DNA from 3 places in the Rothia sp. 11254D007BW genome. Region 2 is predicted to be linked to each of the others. Evidence: riboswitches for the same ligand, from Rfam matches in the RefSeq annotation. Region 2 holds a riboswitch; each other region holds the start of a gene.
The links. Region 2 has a riboswitch for S-adenosylmethionine ahead of ACEE43_RS07250 (ABC transporter ATP-binding protein). Riboswitches for the same ligand answer to the same signal wherever they lie in the genome.
Positions count from the first base shown of each region.

Region 1 (4,120 bases), 170 kb from region 2:
TTCTCGGTAGACATTGAGGTAATCCCTGCCGATTTGCTGGTGGAGCAGGACGTCACCCGCCTGGTTGAGCGCCTACAGCAGGTTGAGCACCCCGTTGAGATACTGGTCAATAATGCGGGTTTCGGGCTCGGCAAGAGCTTTGATGCAGCACCCGTAGAACGCCACCTTGACCAGGTCGACGTGCTGGCTAGGGTTCCGCTCCAGCTCATGCACACGGCGATTGTTGCCATGCTGCCGCGCGGGCGGGGTCGCATTATTAACGTCGCCTCGGTGGCAGCTTTTACCCCCGGAGGCACCTACTCGGCGGTCAAACGTTTTCTGGTGGTGGCCTCAGAATCGGCCCACCTACAGTATTCGGGCCGGGGTATCCATGTGACGGCCCTCTGCCCGGGGCTAACCCGCTCGGATTTCCATGACGCTATGGGCCAGGGTGAGCCCAGCCTACCGAACTTTTTGTGGCTGAGCCCCCAACGGGTTGTTGCCGAAGGTATCGCTGCGGTCACGGCAGGTAAGCCGATCTGTGTGCCGTCCTTACCCTACAAACTAACGGTCGCAGCCGCACGGGTGCTACCCCACCGGCTGGTGGCAGCCGCGATAGCGCGGACGCGAAATTACTAAAGGTTTTCCAGGCTCACGCTCGCTGCCGACCCTCTCGCCGGTTCGCTTCGCTCACAAGCGATTCACGCCAGCCGCCGAGCCAGCAGCTTCGCTGTGAGCCTGCAAAACCCTGGAGTAGAGCTATAACGTCTAGTCTTCCCAAGGGTCCACCGCCGGGACGCCCCAGGACTTATAAATCTCGGCCTTGCTCGAAATAATCTCAAGCTGGTGGACGGTCGCGGTGGCAGCCATCAGGCCCTCAAGGGCTGCTGTGGCGAGGGGGGCGGGGCGCTGCCCACCCACCAGGTGGAGGTGCTTCTCGGCGTGGCGTCCGGCCCACTCCAGTGATACCTTCGCGTCGACTTCTAGTACGTGAGAGTCGAAGCGGTCCATGAGCTCAGCGAGCCAGCGTTCGGTTTCTGGGTAGGGGTAAAGCCCCTTGAGTTCACCGAGGCTGAGCACCGAGATATACATGGTGCGGTAGGAGCGGCGGCGCAGGCAGTTCACTACCTGCGGGTGCGGGGTGGCCTTGCGGATTTCAGCAAGGACATCGGAATCGAGAAGCAGACCTACCTGGCTCATGCAGCTTTCAGAACACCGTACTCAGTTGCAGGGATACCGCTGGGGTTGGGGGCCAGCAGGAAGTTAAGGAATTCGCTGCGCTCGTTGGAGATGCGGGTGTAGTCCTGGATGCTCATTGCGGTGTAGCCGCCGCGGGCGGGTACAGAGGCAGCAGAGATATTCTTCTGAACGGTGATGTGAGGACGGTGGGCGTGAGGTCGAGCGTTTGACATGCCGTCGTTGCGCGTAAAGTGCGCATTCCTTTCGAAACTTGCTCTTGCCTGCACCAAACAGCGCCGAAATGCGCGATGCAGACCGCTTCGTCATCCGAGCCACCCGTGAACATGGGGTTGGCGTTCAACCAAAGTCGGAGCTTGACAGTTGAATCTCTTGAAGCTGGTAAAAGCATAACTCGCTGTTGGCGCTTCTGTAAACACCGGTCTCAGAAATTTTTCTTACTGTGACGAACCAGCCCGTGGGCGCTGTGGGTAAGGCGGTGCGATACGCTAGAAGACTAGGTATTTGCTCTGTTGTGAAGGTGTGCCTGTGTCTACTTCTTTCCCTGAAATCCCGGTGACAGCCCCCGCCATTATTCGTCAGGTGGGCTCTGGTGCCTACACGCGGGGGCAGCGGTATATGCGCGAGGGTAACGTCATTCGTTACACCTATGACGAGCAGTCGCGAGTGCTGGAGGGGCAGGTGGCTGGCTCTGGTTCTGCCCCCTACACCGCGCGGGTGGCCTTCCCCGCGGAGGTCACCGCGGGCTCCTATGCTTTTTCGGCGACCTGTTCCTGCCCGGTGGCCCATAACTGCAAACACGCGGTGGCGCTGATGCTGACCGCAATCGACCGTACGGCCAAGGCTAAGCGGGCTATGACGGCGTCCTCAAGTACCTGGAAGACCACAGCGAGCGCCGACGAGAAGGTACAGGAAATCCTGGAGATGGCCGATACGGTGGGCCTGCAGCGGGCTGCAGATCTGCTGAGGGAACACCGGGGCGAGCAGGCGAGTGCCGGTACCGAGGAGCAGGCGGACGCCGGTGCTCGGGTCGGGCAGTCCCTGCCGGCCTGGCGACGCTCTCTGGCTCATTCTCTTGCTGCCCGCCCCAGCTATGACAGCCGCAACCACCGGGTGACCGGTGCGCTTGATTTGCGCCTGGTGGTGCCCGGTAAGTACGGATGGACCAAAAATAGCGGGGCCCCTCGCGTCTCGCTGGAGGCCCGGCCCCTGATGATGGGGGCCCGCGGCAAGTGGATTAAGGGCGGTTTGAGCTGGGAGAAGTTCTCGGGCTCTGCCGCCGGGTCGGCGGGAACCGGTCTGCTCCCCGAACACGCCGCCTGGTTCAATGAGTTTTACGCGGTCATTCGCGGGTCCCAGTCCATCTACTCCTCCCACCGCGATTGGGCTTCTATCTCGAATGTGGACTCGTCCTTGCTCTGGCAGATGCTGGAATCTGCCGATGAGGTGGGCTTGACCGTCCTCTTGGACGGCAAAGAAACCGGTCTGACCATCGCGAGCGCACCCCAGGTTGAATTGGCCCTTGAACCGGTCCCTGAGCGGGGGTCGTCCGCCGATGCCCTACGTCTGACTCCCCTGTTGCGCTGGGGAGCCTACACCCTGCCAGCTGGTTTCACCCACAAGCTGGGCAATAACCGCCAGGGCTTTATTGCCCTGGGTGGGGCAGCCCAAGAAACCTATGTGAAAGCCGCAGCGGCAGCCCGCTGGGAGTCCACCCTGCCCTCGGCTCTGGCCCAGGCCGCCGATGTAGCACCCAATGACCGCCCCTCCTGGCTCACCGCCGACTCGGAGCTGGTACTCATTCCCTTAGCTGAGCCGCTGGATGCGGTTGCCGAGTCCCTGGTATCCGGGGAACAGGTGACCGTGCCGGCCGCCGACGTCCCCGCCTTTTTTGCCGACTACTACCCCGCCCTCACCCGGGCTCTGCCTGTCTCAACTGCCAGCGAGGAACTGGAGCTACCGGCCGTCCGCATGCCCACCCTCGTGCTCTCTGTGCACTTTGACGAACCCGGCCCGCCCTTCACCGCCCACACCGGCTGGCACTGGGAATACCCGGTCAACCCCACCGGCGATGACAGCGATTTTCTCAGGCTTGATGCCCTGGGCTACCCCGGCGAAGACCGGGCCGATGTGCGCGATACCGCCCACGAGTACCGGGTGCTCAAAGAGGTCAAGAGGATCCGCCCGGGCATTCCCTTCACACGCCACTACACCGAGAACTGGGGCACCCGCACCCTGCTGGAAACCTACCTGCCCGACTACGAGCAGATTGAGGGTGTGCGCGTTGATGTGACCGGGCCCCGCCCCGAATTCCGCGAGCTCGACGAAGCCCCCGAAATCATCGTGACGGTGGACGACACCCGCCGCCGCGACTGGTTCGGCTTGGGCGTTGCTATCAAGGCCGGGGACTGGCATGTGGCCTTCTCCGATGTTGTTGCCGCCCTGGCCAAGGGCCAAACCCACCTGCTGCTCGGTAACGGCCAGTACTTTGCGCTCGACCAGCCCGAGTTTATGAAATTACAAGAGCTGCTGCGCGAAGCCGCCCAGCTCACCGACAAGACCGGCCCGCTCGAAATTAACCGCCACCAGGTGGGCCTCTGGGAAGAACTCGAAGAGCTGGCCGCAGAAACCCAGACCGTGGCCGCCTGGGATGAGCAGGTCTCTGCCCTACTCAACCTCGATGACCACTCCCCCGCCGATGTGCCCACTACCCTACAGGCCACTCTGCGCCCCTACCAGGTAGAGGGCTACCAGTGGCTGGCCTTCCTCTGGGAACACGGCCTGGGCGGGGTGCTGGCCGATGACATGGGTCTGGGCAAGACCCTGCAAACCATCGCCCTCTTCCTGCACGCCCAGCAGAAAAAACAGGACGCCGCCAGCCCGCTGGGTGCCGCCCACCAGCCCGGCACACCAGAAAGCGGGGCGGACGCGTCCTCCCTCTTCC
Region 1 is NZ_JBPWPK010000001.1:1,451,209-1,455,328, forward strand. It holds gene ACEE43_RS06515 (SDR family NAD(P)-dependent oxidoreductase) at 1-618, shown strand, start outside; gene ACEE43_RS06520 (plasmid stabilization protein) at 748-1,179, opposite strand; gene ACEE43_RS06525 (nuclease PIN) at 1,176-1,391, opposite strand; SAM riboswitch class IV at 1,427-1,554, opposite strand; gene ACEE43_RS06530 (DEAD/DEAH box helicase) at 1,705-4,120, shown strand, end outside.
Region 1: another riboswitch for S-adenosylmethionine. It lies ahead of ACEE43_RS06525 (nuclease PIN); the one in region 2 lies ahead of ACEE43_RS07250 (ABC transporter ATP-binding protein).

Region 2 (4,120 bases):
CAACGCAGAAGAACGCATCATCATCTGCTCCCCCTACTTCGTGCCCGAAGAAACCCTGCTGCAGGCTCTGACCAACATGGCACTCTCGGGTATCGACGTGACCCTGATTGTCTGCGAGAAGGGTGACCAGTTCCTGCCGATTATGGGGCAGCGCTCCTACTACGAGCAGCTGCTCCGCTCGGGTGTGAACATTCAGCAGTACCCCGGCCCCACCGTGCTGCACTCCAAGTTCATGATTGTGGACGACGAAATCACCTTCATCGGCTCATCCAACATGGACCCCCGCTCCTTTGCCCTCAACTTTGAGGTCTCCACTTTTATCGTGGGCAAGGCTATGGTGCAGGAACTCGAAGGCGTAGCCCGGGACTACATCTCCCGCTGCAAGCGCCTGCGCTACGACGAGTGGGTCAACCGCCCCAACCACCAGAAGGTTGCCGAAAACCTCTGTCGCCTGTGGAGCGCCCTGCTCTAACCGTCGGCACGGCATAAAGAAGATAAGGACGTCGCCCCGCACTCCCCTGCCCGTTGGCAGGAAGGTGCGGGGCGGCGTCCTTATCTCAGAAGAACTAGTGGCCTGCGGCCTCTGCCTTCTCCGCGTTCTCAATCGCTAGCTTGAGGAAGTCACGAGCCGGGGTGTCAGCAGCAGAGGGCTTGCCCGCGTAGGCGCCGCGGTACTTGGCAGCCGGGTGGCGCTCGTCCACATACTTGTTGCCCTCACCGAAGAGGCTCTCACGCAGGGTGGAACCCTCATAGGCGGTGCGGTAGCGGCCGCGCTTCTGCAGCTCGGGGACGACGAACTCAACGAAGTCCTCAAAGGAGCCGGGGGAAACATGGTAGGCCAGGTTGATGCCATCCAGGCCGCCCTCGTCAATCCACTTCTCCAGCTCATCGGCAACGGTCTGGGGGGAGCCCACCAGAACCGCACCCATACCGCCGGTAGCGCAGTGCTCGGCGATGTCCTTGCGGGTCCACTCCTTCTCCTTATCCTGCAGGGTGAAGGGGGTCAGGAAGGACTGGATAGACTCGGTCTCAACGTACTTGAGGGCCTCATCCTCATCGAACTGATCCAGGTCCAGGCCGCTCCAGCCGCCAATAATGCCCTGGGAAGCCTCAACATTCTGGTACTTGAGGTACTCGGCGTACTTGGCCTGGGCCTTCTCGTCAGTCTCGTCCACAACAACGGAGAGCATAGCCAGGATCTTGACGTCATCGCGCTTGCGGCCGGCCTTTTCAGCCTCAGAACGGATACGCTCGGTCAGAACCTTGGTCAGGTGGGGACGCAGGGCGGTGATAAAGATAGCCTCGGCGTGCTGGCCCGAGAAAGCCTGGCCGCGAGACGAAGCACCGGCCTGGAAAATCACGGGGGTGCGCTGGGGGGAAGGTTCACTCAGGGCGATGCCGGGAACCTGGAAGTACTTGCCCTTGTGCAGGATGGGGTGCACCTTCGAGGGGTCAGCGAAGATACCGTTTTCGCGGTCGCGGGGTACCGAGCCGTCCTCCCAGGAGCCCTCCCAGAGCTTGTAACAGACATCGAGGAACTCTTCGGCAATCTCGTAGCGCTCATCGTGCTCAATCTGCCCGGGCAGACCCTGGTTCTCAGCAGCAGACTGCAGGTAAGAGGTCACCACGTTGAAGCCCACACGGCCGCCGGTCAGGTGATCCAGGGTGGAGTAGGAACGGGCCAGAGTGTAGGGCTGGTTGTAGGTCACAGCGGCGGTCACGCCAAAGCCCAGGTGCTCGGTGACAGCGGCCATAGCAGAAATCTGCAGGAAGGGGTCACCCACAGGAACCTGGGCGCCGTCCTTCAGCACGGGAGCTACTGAATCCTTGTAGACATCGTAGACACCCACCACGTCAGCGATAAAGACAGCGTCGAACAGACCCTTCTCGCAGACCTTAGCCAGGTCGGTCCAGTACTTGATGGTGTTGTACTCATCCGCACGGTTGCGGGGGTGACGCCACAGGCCAAAGCTCTGGTGGCTAGTGGTGGTCATATCGAAGGCGTTGACGACGATGCGCTTCTTCTCGGTCATGAACCGGGCCCTTTCACAGGTGGTGCTTGGCCCCTCGCGCCCGTGCTGCCACCGGCGTCCTTACCCAAAAGTAAAAGGCGCCGAGCCTTCGCGAAGGTGGCGCCTGGTTGCGCCGTACTTGCATTACTGCCTGATCCTCATCTGGGGCACCCCGCTACGGGAGAGGGTTGCCGCCCAACTAGCCAGAGCTTCGCGTTGGGACTCTTGATCTTGAGATTTAGTGTAGCCCTCGCAGCCCGCCAAGAGGCAAGCATCTGAGGCTACGTTTCACATTGTGGCACGTGTTGAGCAGTGTTACGCTCACCTGCGAGTTCCGGTCAGTTTCACCCACTGCGTCACACTCGTAACCAGGCGAAATACCGCGTCATACTCTTGCCCGGCCGCGGCACCGGCCCCTAGCGTTGAGAGCGTCAACCATCCAGAGCGACCGAGAGACTTGGCTCAACGACGTCGCAGCAACCTCCCGCATTACAGGGGTCGGTGCTAACGCCAAGAGACGATGGAGAAAAGCATGAGCGCACCCACGCTAGAACGCACCCCCACCACCCTCACCGCCTGCGACATTGACTTCAAGGCCGTCGGCAAAACCTTCATCGGCGAGCGCGGCGAGACCCGCACCGTCCTGGAAAACGTCTCCTTCACCGCCTACCCCGGTGAGATTATCTCGATTATTGGCTCCTCCGGTTGCGGCAAATCTACCCTCTTACGGGCTGCCGCGGGCCTGGGCGCAGCGACCGCCGGTACCGTCACCATCGATGGCAGCCCGGTACGCGGCCTGGACTCCCGCGTGGCAATTGGCTTCCAGGAACCCCGCCTGCTGCCCTGGCGAACCGTTGAGAAGAATGTTGCCCTGGGGTTGCCCAAGGGAACACCCAAGGACGCCGCCCGCGAGCAGGTTGCCCGGCTTCTAGACCTCGTGGGGCTGGCAGACTATGCCCAGCACCGCCCCCGCGAGATTTCCGGTGGCATGGCCCAGCGCGCTTCCCTGGCCCGGGCGCTGGCGCGGAACCCCGGTGTCCTACTCTTGGATGAGCCCTTTGGCGCTCTGGACGCCCTGACCCGCATCAACATGCAGGACCTCCTGCTCGATATTCACGCCCAGGACCCGGCGACTATTCTGCTGGTCACCCACGATGTAGAAGAAGCCCTCTACCTCTCTGACCGGGTCATCGTGCTGGGCAAGCCCGAGCCGTCCGCACCGGCGACCATCGCCCGTATCGTCGATGTGCCCGACCACCGCCCCCGCGACCGCGGTAACCCGGCGCTTGCCACCCTGCGTAAAGAACTTTTGGCCGAACTCGGCGTCGAAGAACACTAGGAACATACATGTCACTCATTTCTCGTCTCACCACCACTTCTGCCCTGCTCGCAACCGGCACCCTACTACTGACCGGGTGCCTGGCAGGAGAAAACGCTTCTACCGCCGATACTTCTGCAGCAGCGGGCGACGCCACCGTCACCATCGACTACGCCACCTACAACCCGCTCTCCCTGATTATCAAGGAAAAGGGCTGGCTTGAGACCGCCCTACAAGAGCAGGGTAAGGACGTCGAGTGGGTTCAGTCAGCCGGTTCAAACAAGGCCAATGAGGCCCTGCGCTCCGGTGCGATTGACGTGGGTTCCACCGCGGGCTCAGCTGCCCTGCTGGCTCGCTCTAACGGCTCCCCCATTCAGGTGATTGACCTCTACTCCCAGCCCGAGTGGTCAGCTCTGGTGACCCGCACCGATACCGGTATCTCATCGGTGAAAGACCTGGCCGGTAAAAAGGTAGCCGTCACCAAGGGCACCGACCCCTACTTCTTCCTGCTCCAAGCTCTTGAAGAAGCAGGTGTGTCACCCGATGAGGTCACCATCGAGCAGCTACAGCACGCAGACGGCCGCACCGCCCTCAACCAGGGCACCGTAGACGCCTGGAGCGGCCTTGACCCCATCATGGCCAGCGCCGAAATTGAGGACGGCAACACCCTCTTCTACCGCAACGTCGACTTCAACACCTACGGCTTCCTGAACGCCACCGAGGACTTCATCGAGAGCGACCCCGAAGCCGCCCAGACCATCGTTGACGTCTACGAATACGCCCGCGACTG
Region 2 is NZ_JBPWPK010000001.1:1,616,415-1,620,534, forward strand. It holds gene cls (cardiolipin synthase) at 1-472, shown strand, start outside; gene ACEE43_RS07245 (LLM class flavin-dependent oxidoreductase) at 567-2,033, opposite strand; SAM riboswitch class IV at 2,143-2,243, opposite strand; SAM riboswitch class I at 2,445-2,539, shown strand; gene ACEE43_RS07250 (ABC transporter ATP-binding protein) at 2,545-3,351, shown strand; gene ACEE43_RS07255 (aliphatic sulfonate ABC transporter substrate-binding protein) at 3,360-4,120, shown strand, end outside.

Region 3 (4,120 bases), 360 kb from region 2:
CAGGATTTCGTGGGGGACGCGCGGGGTGAGATCTACTAGATCAGCGGACGGGGGCATGAGCGGGTTTACTCCGTGATGCTAGTGGCACCCAGGTGGGTGAGCAGGAAGGAATAGTCCCAGGCGATTTCGCGCCAGGCGGTGTAGCGGCCTGAGCCGCCACCGTGGCCGCCGTCCATCTCAATTTTGAGCAGGGGAGTGGGGGAGGTCGGGTCGATGGTTTCGCGCAGGGCTGCTACCCACTTGGCCGGTTCGACGTAGAAGACGCGGGTGTCGTTGAGGGAGGTAACAGCTGCGATGGCCGGGTACTTGACGGGGCGGATGTTTTCGTAGGGGGTGTAGGACTTCATGTAGTCGTAGACCTCCTTGTCGGTGATGGGGTTGCCCCATTCTTCCCATTCCAGGGCTGAGAGCGGCAGGTTGGGGTCGAGAATGGTGGTGAGGGCGTCCACGAAGGGGACCTGGGCCAGGCAGGCCGCGTATTTTTCGGGGGCCATGTTGACGACGGCGCCCATGAGCAGGCCGCCGGCTGATCCACCCATGATGCCGATACGGGCAGCGTCCACCCAGGCCTGGGAGGCCAGGAAGTCGGTGGCGTCGACGAAGTCGGTGAAGGTGTTTTTCTTGGCCAGCTTCTTGCCCTCGGTGTACCAGGTGCGGCCCATTTCGCCGCCACCGCGGATGTGGGCAACGACGAAGATAACGCCGCGGTCCAGCACGCTGAGGCGGGCGGTGGAGAAATAGGGGTCCATGGAGGACTCATAGGACCCGTAGCCGTACTGAATCACGGGGTTTTCCTGGGCCTTATCGAGGTCGGCGCGGTGCATGACGGAGAGCGGAATCATGGCTCCGTCCGCTGCCGGTGCCCACATGCGGTAGGCGGTGTAGTTCTCGGGCTCGTAGCCGATGACGGGGGTGCGGCGGCGCAACACGAGGTCGTCGGTATCGGGGAAGTAGTCGTAGACGCTGCTGGGGGTGAGGTAGGAGGTGTAGTTCAGGCGGATGACCGGGGACATGATGTTCACACCGGAGAAGGCTGACGTGTAGAGCTCTTCGGTGAAGCCGCCGGGCTCGTAGAGGTCAATACCCTGGGGGTGGGCAGAAGCTGCCTGCTCAGCGAGAGCGGTACGCGGTGCAACGAATACCTTGACGGTGGTGTTCTCGCGGGCCATGAGCACAAGATGGTTGCGGGAGAACTTGAAACCCTCTAGGCGGACGTCCTCGCGGTGGGGAACCAGGGGAATCCAGCTAGCCTTGAAATCGGCAAAGGGCACGTACTCTTCCCGCAGGGGCGCCAGTACGATTTCACCGTTGGGGGCCTCGTGGTTATGGCCGATGACCAGATAGCCGGTGCCCTCCACGTCGATGATATCGGTGGAGTACTCGATACCGGCGTCCCGCTTCATAATGAGGGTGGGTTCTAGCTGACCAAGCTCATGAATGTTGATAATGCGGGTCTCTGAGTACTCAGAGTTGGATGAGGTAATGACCACGTGGGTACGGGAGGACGACATCCCAGCACCCAACCAGAGGCCGTTATCGTCTTCGCGGTAGAGGGCAAAATCTTCAGAGGCATTGGTGCCAATGGCGTGAGCGCGCACTTCGTAGGGGCGCCAGGACTCATCGGCTACCGAATAAATCAGGTGCTTGGCTCCAGAGGCGAAGAAGGCCCCTGCAAAGACGTCCTCAATTTTCTCTTCCAGAATCTCACCGGTATCGAGGTTCTTGAAGTACTGGGTGTAGCGCTCATCGCCTGAATCGTCCACACCGAAGGTCAGCAGGGAACCGTCGCGGGTGACCTGGAAGGAACCCAGGGAGAAGAAGGCCATATCACGGGCAAACTCGTTGCAGTCCAGCACCACCTGCTCGCCGTCGAGTGGTTCACCGGGGCGGACGACCGGCGGCCGGTAGCGCTCTTCCACACTGCCCTCGGTCAGGGCAGGGACGCGGCACATGACCGGGTACTGCTCACCGGCAACCGTGCGGTTAAAGTACCACCAGGCCCCGCGGCGGGAGGGCACCGACATATCGGTCAGCTGGGTACGCCCCTTAATCTCTTCAAAAATAGCATCGCGAAGGGGCTGCTGATCTTCAGTGACCGCCTCGGTAAAGGCGTTCTCAGCGCGCAGATGCTCTAGAACCTCATCGCTCTCTTTATCACGCAACCACTCATAGTGATCAATAAAAATATCGCCGTGATGGGTACGCTCAACCGGGACACGCTTGGCAAGAGGAGGAGTCAGAGACATCGTCAGCCCTTTCGTAATAACTCACTTCCCACCATTCTAAATGACGGCCATAGAACGTAACGTATGCAATACAAGGACACATGCTGAAACTTTAGAGCCCCATCTTGACGCTCCCCGGGCACTCAAGCCAGACTAGAGGCAGGTCAAGAGAACCAGCGCTAAGCCCCAGCTAGCTGGTCGGCAACCCTCCACTCGCGGTGGGGTGCCCTGGGTGAAGACCTGGCGTACCCACCGAGAACCAGGTACGCAAGCGCGGGACCGATGTGCCTCTATCTTCTGCGAGGGCATCAGATTCTTTTCCTCCTTACCCGGGCGGAAGATACGGCATGCGGCCCGTTTCAACTAAACACTGAGACAAACCTTCATTAAGGAGTAACCGCATGACCACCGAGAACACCGTTCCCACCCCCTCAAACCCCACCGGCTGGAAGTTCGAAACCCAGCAGATTCACGCGGGCCAGGAGCCCGACGCGGTAACCGGCGCTCGCGCCCTGCCCATCTACCAGACCACGTCCTTTGTCTTCAAGGACTCCGCCCAGGCAGCAGGCCGCTTCGCCCTCTCCGAGCTGGGCCCCATCTACTCCCGCATCAACAATCCCACCCAGGAAGCGGTCGAAAACCGCATCGCGGCCCTGGAAGGTGGCGTCGGTGCTCTGCTCCTTGCCAGTGGCCAGGCAGCCTCCACCTTCGCGATTCTGAATATCGCAGGAGCCGGTGACCACGTTGTTGCTTCCCCCTCCCTCTACGGCGGTAGCTTCAACCTGCTCAAGTACACCCTCAAGAACCTGGGTATTGAAACCACCTTCGTCGATGACCCCGCCGACCCTGAATCCTGGCGAGCTGCCGCCCGCGAGAACACCAAGGCCTTCTACGCAGAAACCCTGCCTAACCCCCGCGGCGATGTGCTTGATATTGAGGCTGTTTCGACCGTGGCTCACGAGGCTGGGGTACCGCTCATCGTCGATAACACCATTGCCACCCCCTACCTGCTCAACCCCATCAAGCACGGAGCTGACGTGGTCGTCCACTCAGCCACCAAGTACCTTGGTGGTCACGGCACCTCGGTCGGCGGCGTCATCGTTGATTCCGGCAACTTCGACTACGGTGCTTACCCCGACAAGTACCCCCTCTTCAACCAGCCCGACGAAAGCTACCACGGCCTGGTCTATGCCCGTGATCTCGGTGCAGATGGGGCTTTTGGGGTCAACCTCTCCTACATCCTCAAAGCCCGCGTCTCTCTGCTGCGCGACCTCGGCTCATCCATCTCACCGACCAACGCCTTCAATATTGCCATCGGTCTTGAGACCCTCTCCCTGCGCGTCGAGCGCCACGTAGAGAACGCCCTCAAGGTTGCCCAGTTCCTCAAGGACCACCCCCAAGTCGAATCGGTCACCTACTCCGGTCTACCTGATTCCCCCTACTACGACCTGGCCCAAAAGTACCTGCCCAAGGGGGCTGGCGCCGTCCTCGGCTTCACCCTCAAGGACGCCGACGCCGAAACCGCCCAGAAATTCGTGGACTCCCTCTCCCTCCACTCCCTGCTGGTCAACATCGGTGACGTGCGCTCGCTGGCCGTACACCCGGCGTCCACTACTCACAGCCAGTCCACCACCGAAGAGCTTGAAGCTATCGGCATCAACCCCGCCTTCATCCGCCTCTCGGTAGGTATCGAACACATCGACGACATCCTCGCCGACCTCGAACTCGGCTTCACCGCCATCCGCTAAGGAAAGGTAGCCCAATGACGACCGCCCGCCCCGCTGAGACCACCCCCACCCGCACCGATGGCGTCCTCACCTACGCCAAAGTCGGCGATCTGACCCTCGAATCAGGGGCAGTACTGCCCGACGTCACCATCGGATACGAAACCTGGG
Region 3 is NZ_JBPWPK010000001.1:1,258,262-1,262,381, reverse strand. It holds gene ACEE43_RS05645 (hypothetical protein) at 1-57, opposite strand, end outside; gene ACEE43_RS05640 (S9 family peptidase) at 66-2,246, opposite strand; SAM riboswitch class IV at 2,388-2,505, shown strand; gene ACEE43_RS05635 (O-acetylhomoserine aminocarboxypropyltransferase/cysteine synthase family protein) at 2,627-3,973, shown strand; gene metX (homoserine O-acetyltransferase MetX) at 3,988-4,120, shown strand, end outside.
Region 3: another riboswitch for S-adenosylmethionine. It lies ahead of ACEE43_RS05635 (O-acetylhomoserine aminocarboxypropyltransferase/cysteine synthase family protein); the one in region 2 lies ahead of ACEE43_RS07250 (ABC transporter ATP-binding protein).